DNA from 2 places in the Bradyrhizobium sp. BR14999 genome. Region 1 is predicted to be linked to the other one. Evidence: riboswitches for the same ligand, from Rfam matches in the RefSeq annotation. Region 1 holds a riboswitch; the other holds the start of a gene.
What was found. Region 1 has a riboswitch for S-adenosylmethionine ahead of ACR9YP_RS22330 (hypothetical protein). Riboswitches for the same ligand answer to the same signal wherever they lie in the genome.

Region 2: it holds a riboswitch for S-adenosylmethionine, as region 1 does, so the genes downstream of both, metX (homoserine O-acetyltransferase MetX) here and ACR9YP_RS22330 (hypothetical protein) in region 1, are expected to answer to the same signal.

Annotation. Positions count from the first base shown of each region.
Region 1 covers NZ_CM148536.1:4,802,897-4,806,368, reverse strand. Annotated here, with positions in the region: gene ACR9YP_RS22340 (AMP-binding protein) at 1-813, shown strand, start outside; gene ACR9YP_RS22335 (N-formylglutamate amidohydrolase) at 1,046-1,858, opposite strand; gene ACR9YP_RS22330 (hypothetical protein) at 1,855-2,211, opposite strand; SAM-I-IV-variant riboswitch at 2,238-2,345, opposite strand; gene ACR9YP_RS22325 (HEAT repeat domain-containing protein) at 2,570-3,034, opposite strand; gene ACR9YP_RS22320 (glycoside hydrolase family 15 protein) at 3,048-3,472, opposite strand, start outside.
Region 2 covers NZ_CM148536.1:1,910,548-1,914,019, forward strand. Annotated here, with positions in the region: gene hisC (histidinol-phosphate transaminase) at 1-720, opposite strand, end outside; gene ACR9YP_RS08855 (chorismate mutase) at 754-1,602, opposite strand; SAM riboswitch at 1,785-1,864, shown strand; gene metX (homoserine O-acetyltransferase MetX) at 1,956-3,158, shown strand; gene metW (methionine biosynthesis protein MetW) at 3,160-3,472, shown strand, end outside.

The DNA.
Region 1 (3,472 bases):
GGCGTGATGGCGAGCTTCCTGATGAAACGGACGGACAATGGCGATGAGAAGGACAGCCCGCTCAAGAACGTCACCATCATTCCCTTGAGCGAGGAAGGGATCACGTTCGGCAAACGCTACGGCGTCACGACGCACACGCTCTTCAACATGTCGGAAGTCTCCTGCCCGCTGGCGACAGAGCCGAACCCGACCGTCGCAGCCGCCTGCGGCAAGCCACGGGCCGGTGTCGAGGCCCGACTCGTCGACGCCCATGACTGCGAAGTTGCGGTTGGCGAGATCGGGGAACTGGTCCTGCGAACCGACACGCCCTGGGCAATGAATCACGGTTACAACAAGGCCGCGGAGGCCACCGCGCTCGCCTGGCGCAATGGCTGGTTTCACACGGGCGACGCCTTCCGCATCGACCAGGACGGAAATTACTTCTTCGTCGATCGCTTCAAGGACGCCATTCGCCGGCGCGGCGAGAATATTTCCTCGTTCGAGGTCGAGCTCGAAGTCGCAGCCCACCCGGCCATTCGGGAGGCTGCCGCGGTCTCCGTGCCCAGCGAACATGGCGAGGACGACGTGCTCGTCGCAGTGTCCCTCGCCGAAGGTCAGACCCTGGATCCCGCGGACCTCATCCACTTCCTCAGGCCAAGAATGGCTCACTTCATGGTGCCGCGCTACGTCCGCATCCTGAGCGATCTGCCAAAGACGCCAACTAACAAGATTGAAAAATATCTGCTGCGCAGGGACGGGGTTACGTCCGACACGTTTGATCGCGATGCGGCTGGGATTGTCATCAGGAGTGAGCCTGTACGCTCACCGCGCTAGCGCGCTCTCTTCGACGCAGGCGCTCACCCGGATGCCCTACTTAGCGAAAGCCCACCCCAGCTTTGCGTACGTTATACCACGCAGCACTACCCCATGAACGCCTGCACCAATGGACAGCCCTTACCAGCGAGTGAACGCAAAAACACCAGGCAGGAAAAGCGTCGTCGCTTCCAGCGTGAATATGGCGGCTCGAGCAAAAAAACGGAACGCGAGCCTCGGCTCTGCTCTATGGCTATGCAGAAAGGAGGAAAGTCGCCGCAGTTGACACAAGACTGCCAACGGCTTCCCTGCACTTCTCAAAGCTGACGAGACGATCGCCCGTAAGCTCGTTCATGTAGACCCGCCGGTTCACCTCTATCATTAGCGATTGAACCCTCATGTCGGCACGGTAGTGTTTCGCCGGAACGAGCGCGCCCGAAAATGGTCTGTCAGCAGCAACGGTGAACCCGAGTTTCCTTGCAGCGTCTGCAATTGCTCCACTCAGTCCATGCGCGGTGTGGAGAGGATCCGTCCCAATGCAGATTTCGGGTCTCCGCGGGTCCTGGTCAGGCTCGTGCGGTAGCGGACGATCAGCGAAACTGTGGCAATCGATAATGAGGCAACGGTCTTCACGGCGGAGCACCTTGTCCACGGCCGACGTGAGTAACTCATGATGCGGCCGATACCACCGCGTCATAATACGCTCATGTTCAGGCGCCGAAGCTGTGGCTCGCAGGCGTCTCCCGGTGCTGGTTGCGGTGTAGATCGCGCCCATGCCGCGGCCTGCCATCGGCTCGTCTGCATCGTCTGAAAAGCGTTCCACGTCGCATACCAGCCGGCTGACTGGAAACACAACTCGCTCCGCTTCATGAAGCGTAGGTGGGAATAGCTCGTCGGTAAAAGCGTCCGTCATCCGGAGCAACTCAGTTTCGAGCTCACTCTCGCCGAGAGACAGTCGCGCGCGCTCATCGGCCGGAATCAGGCGAGAACTGTGGGGAATGTGCAGCACAGCGATCTTTCTCGCATCCATCCCGTTTCGGATTTCGGTGCTCTGCCTAATGGTCATTGCCAGTTCTCCCCATTCCGGATGGCCCCCGGCGCGCCGGGCTGGTCATCGATCCAGCCAGTTTGGCGCGCGTTGCTGACCAGTCGCTCCACTTCATTCGAGGTCACGGCCCTGTTTTTTAGCCGGACCGTGATCCGGCCTCGGGCAAGCCCGGTGGCGAGAGCATTATAGAACAGGCGCTGGACAAAGCCGGCCGATGGGAGGCCGGTTTCAGCGATCACCATGCTGCGGATTGGCATGATGCGGCCCACGCGGACAATGGCTGGAGCGGGAAGGGAAGACGCGGCCAGTCCGATGATGACACGGCGCCGCGTTGGCGGAGCGGAATACAGACTTAAAGGTGGGATAGACATGTTGCCCCCTGAGCTTCGCCGGAGGCTGGTACTGCCTGGATTGCCACTGAACAGCCCCATCCCACAAGTGTGGATACCACCTTACCGCAGCGGGCAGGTTGGTGAAGGTACCAGCCTTCGTCTTGATGTACCTTGTACATGGGAGGCGAACGAGAAACGTTCAAGTAGCGCCCGCCGGTCTGCTCTCGCGTCCAGAGATTCGGTTCCTCGACGTCGAAAGAGAATCATCATCCCTAAATTGGCGCCTGACCTCGTAATCGGGATCCGGCGACGAACGAGCGCAAATATACCTGCCCGATCACGCGCCATCGCAAGTGAAGCTGATCAGCTATCTCGAAGATAGGTTTAACTGACGAGCTCAAGTGGACAAGGACTTCAGCTCCGGCGGCGGGGCGCCCTTCCCCTCGAGCATCCCCAGCGCCAGCGCGGCCTCCACCCGCACGCTCGGATCCTTATCACCCGCTAGCTGTCGGAGGGGGATGAGGGCTTGTTCGATCCCCGGGAAGGTCGGACCGAGGCGCCCGAGGTGCCAGGCCGCCAGGCTGCGGACGAAGGCAAGCTCGTCGCCTAACTCCGCAATAAGGACGGTGACCGACTCTCCACCCAGCGGCGCCACCCGGGCGAGGGCCGCCGCCGCCCAGACGCGCACGAACTCAACCGGGTCCTGGAGGGCCGCAGCGAGGTCGGACACAGCCTCGGTTGCCGCGGGGCCGATCTCGCCCAGGGCATATGCGCCGAGGCGGCGCTGGAGCGGATCGCTGCTCGAAAGCTCCCCCACCCAGTCTGCGATGGAAGTCCCTAGGTAAGTGACCTGCGCGCTCATGGTCCGACCCTACTCAAGGCGCCACGCCGAGCCGGCGGTCCAGGTTGAACGCGGCGCTGATCAACCCGATGTGAGTGAATGCCTGCGGGAAGTTGCCCAGCGCTTCGCCACGCGGACCCGTTTCCTCGGCGTACAGGCCGAGGTGGTTGGCATAGGTCAGCATCTTCTCGAAGATGAAGCGGGCCTCCTCGGCGCGGCCCGACCGGGCCAGCGCTTCCACCAGCCAGAACGTACACATATTGAACGTCCCCTCGCTCCCGGTCAGGCCGTCGCCGGCTCCTCTGCCGATCTCGTAGCGGTGCACCAGGCTGTCGGAGACCAGCTCCGCCATGGTCCGATCGAGCGTCCCGCGCATGCGGGGGTCAGTCGGCGACAGGAAGAAGACGAGCGGCATGATCAGGTTGGACGCATCCACCGCGTCGGTGGCGAAGTGCTGCA
Region 2 (3,472 bases), 2.9 Mb from region 1:
GATGATGTGCTCGGGGCCGAACATCCAGCCGATGCGCAGCGCCGCAAGACCGTGGATCTTGGAGAAGGTGTGCGTCACCACGGTGTTCTCGGTGGTGGCGACGAGCTCGATCCCCATCTCGTAGTCGTTGCGCGAGACGTAGTCGCAATAGGCGGCATCCAGCACCAGCAGCACGTGCGACGGCAGGCCGGCGCGCAGGCGCTTGACCTCGTCGAACGGCAGATAGGTGCCGGTCGGGTTGTTGGGATTGGCGAGCCAGATCAGTTTTGTCCGCGGTGTCACGGCCTTGAGGATGGCGTCGACGTCGGCGGTGAAGTTGCTTTCGGGCGCGACCACGTTCTTGGCCCCGTTCGCCATGGTCGCGATCGGGTAGACCAGGAAGCCGTGCGTGGTGGAGATCGCCTCGTCGCCCTGGCTGAGATAGGTGTGCGCGAGCAGATTGAGGATCTCGTCCGAGCCGGCGCCGCAGATGATGCGGTTGGGGTCGAGCCCGAAGGAACGCCCTATCGCCTCGCGCAGCACGCGTGAGGTGCCTTCCGGATAGTCTTCCAGGTGATCCGCCACGTGCTTGAACGCCTCGATCGCTTTGGGCGAGGGTCCGAACGGCGTCTCGTTGGCCGAGAGCTTGAACACCTTGCGGCCCGGCTCCGGCACCGGGCTCTTGCCGGGCGTGTAGGGCGCAATATCGAGAATGCCGGGATTCGGCACGGGGCGGGACATCTTAAACTCCGGATTGGCGGGACGGCTCGCGACTTACGATTTCGGCCCGGTCGGGGGCACCGTATAGCGCGTTGCGTGGCTGCCGACGAGAGCCGTGGAGCGCACCGAGGCCCTCGCCTCGATCAGGGCAGCCTTGATTTTGTCGATGCTGGTCGCGCTCGTGACCGAGACCAGTAGGGCGGCGCCGTCAAAGGCGGTATCGGGCACCGCCACGATCTCGGCCAGCGGCGACAGCGCGCGCGCGACGTCGGCGTTCCAGCCCGAGACGCGGACGCTGAAGGTCTCGACCTCCGTCACCAGGGCGCTGTCGGCGACCCGCGACACCGCGAACACGGGCATCGCGGCCGGATGGTCGGCGCGCTCGACGAAGGGCAGCCGCGCGATGATCTTTGGCGCACCTTCTTCCTCGAGCGACAGCCACCACGGCGTGCGGCTCGAGGTGGCCGAGACCAGCGCCAGATCGCCCTTGGACTTCGCTACCGCCTCGACCGCCGCCTGCGCGCTGAAATGCGCGACGTAAGGCACGGTGAAGCCGAAGTGGAAGCGCGCGGAATCGCGCATCGCCGGCTCGCTCACCGAGATGTCGGCATGCACGGAGAAAGGCGCCTGCACATAGGTGAAGGTCGAGATGATGACGCGCCAGATGCTCTCGACCGTGTCGAGCGGCAGGATGCCGCGATGGCGCTGCACGAGGTCACGCATCATGGCGGCCTCACGCGCCGGGCGGAACGCCGAGCCGACTTCCTGGGTCTGCTTCACCTGGATTAGACGGTCGATGATGTCGCCGCGCAGCATCAGGAGGCGATGCATGCCCTCGTCGATCGCGTCGATCTCCTTGCGCAATTCCTGAAGCGATGGTGGCGCGGGCGGACGTTGGGACATGACTGACAAAGAGCTGTTGAGAGGTGCCGATCCGCAAAAGCGGTCAGCTGCGGTCTATCCTGATTAGGCAGGATAGGCAGCGAAAGCAAAGAGAAATGACGGCCTTTTCGATCGACCGCTCGGAGGCAAATCCGGTTGATCCGGGCCGCGACTTGACGAAAACCGCCCCAGACGGTAGTTTTTGCCTGTTCCGTGGTCATTTGAGCCGGCCGGCTTGCAGCCACGTTAAAAAACTCGCTAAACAGGCCGGGGACGCTTCCGATCCCGGCCGAACCTATCGTTCAGGCCGGGTTTTTCATGGCCTGATGTCACTGCGGTCTGAAGTCCGATCGCAAACGAGGTCGATGGTCAAAATGGGTAGCGTCAAGTCGATACCGAGTCCTGCGATCAGCACCGATGATCGGTCGCACGAGGTCGATCATCCGAGTTCGCAGATTATGTATTTCGGCGCCGATCAACCGCTACGGCTCGATTGCGGCATCGATCTGTCGCCGTTCCAGATCGCCTACCAGACCTATGGCGAATTGAACGCCGATCGCTCCAACGCCGTTCTGATCTGCCATGCGCTGACCGGCGATCAGCATGTCGCCAATGTGCATCCCGTCACCGGCAAGCCCGGCTGGTGGGAGACGCTGGTCGGCCCCGGCCGTCCGCTTGATCCTCAACACTACTTCATCATCTGCTCCAACGTGATCGGCGGCTGCATGGGCTCGACCGGGCCGGCGTCGATCAATCCCGCCACGGGCAAGGTCTGGGGCCTCGATTTCCCTGTCATCACCATTCCCGACATGGTGCGCGCGCAGGCGATGCTGATCGACCGGCTCGGCATCGACACGCTGTTCGCGGTCGTGGGCGGGTCGATGGGTGGCATGCAGGTGCTGCAATGGACCGCGGCCTATCCTGTTCGCGTGTACTCCGCACTGGCGATTGCTTGCTCGACGCGGCACTCGGCGCAGAACATCGCGTTCCACGAGCTCGGCCGCCAGGCGGTGATGGCCGATCCCGACTGGCACAATGGCGGCTATGCCGACCGCGGCATCCATCCGCATCGCGGGCTAGCGGTCGCGCGCATGGCGGCGCACATCACCTATCTCTCCGACGCCGCGCTGCACCGAAAATTCGGCCGCCGCATGCAGGACCGTGAGCTGCCGACCTTCTCGTTCGATGCCGATTTCCAGGTCGAGTCCTATCTGCGCTACCAGGGCTCGTCCTTCGTCGAGCGCTTCGATGCCAACTCCTATCTCTACCTGACGCGCGCGATGGATTATTTCGACATCGCCGCCGACCATGGCGGTGTGCTGGCGAAGGCGTTCGCCGGCATCAAGACGCGCTTTTGCGTGGTCTCCTTCACCAGCGACTGGCTGTTCCCGACCTCGGAATCGCGCGCCCTGGTGCACGCGCTGAATGCGTCGAGTGCTCGGGTGTCGTTCGCCGAGATCGAGACCGATCGCGGTCACGACGCCTTCCTGCTCGACGTGCCCGAATTCTTCGACATCTCGCGTGCCTTCCTGCAATCGGCAGGCAAGGCACGCGGTCTCGACGGCAGAGGTGGCTAAGATGTCGGTACAGGAAGTGCTGCCGTTGAATGGCGTTGCGGCCGGGCCGTCCGGTCAGTTTCGCGCCGACCATCGGCTCGTGGCCGAGATGGTCAAGCCGGGCTCGAAGGTGCTCGACGTCGGCTGCGGCGAGGGCGATCTGCTCCAGCTGCTGGAAACGCGCGGCATCGACGGTCGCGGCATCGAGCTGTCGCGCGAGGGCGTCAACCGCTGCGTCGCCAAGGGGCTTGCGGTGGTGCAGGGCGACGCCGACACCGACCTCGTCAACTATCCCGACGATGCCTTCGACTACGTGATCCTGTCGCAGACGCTGC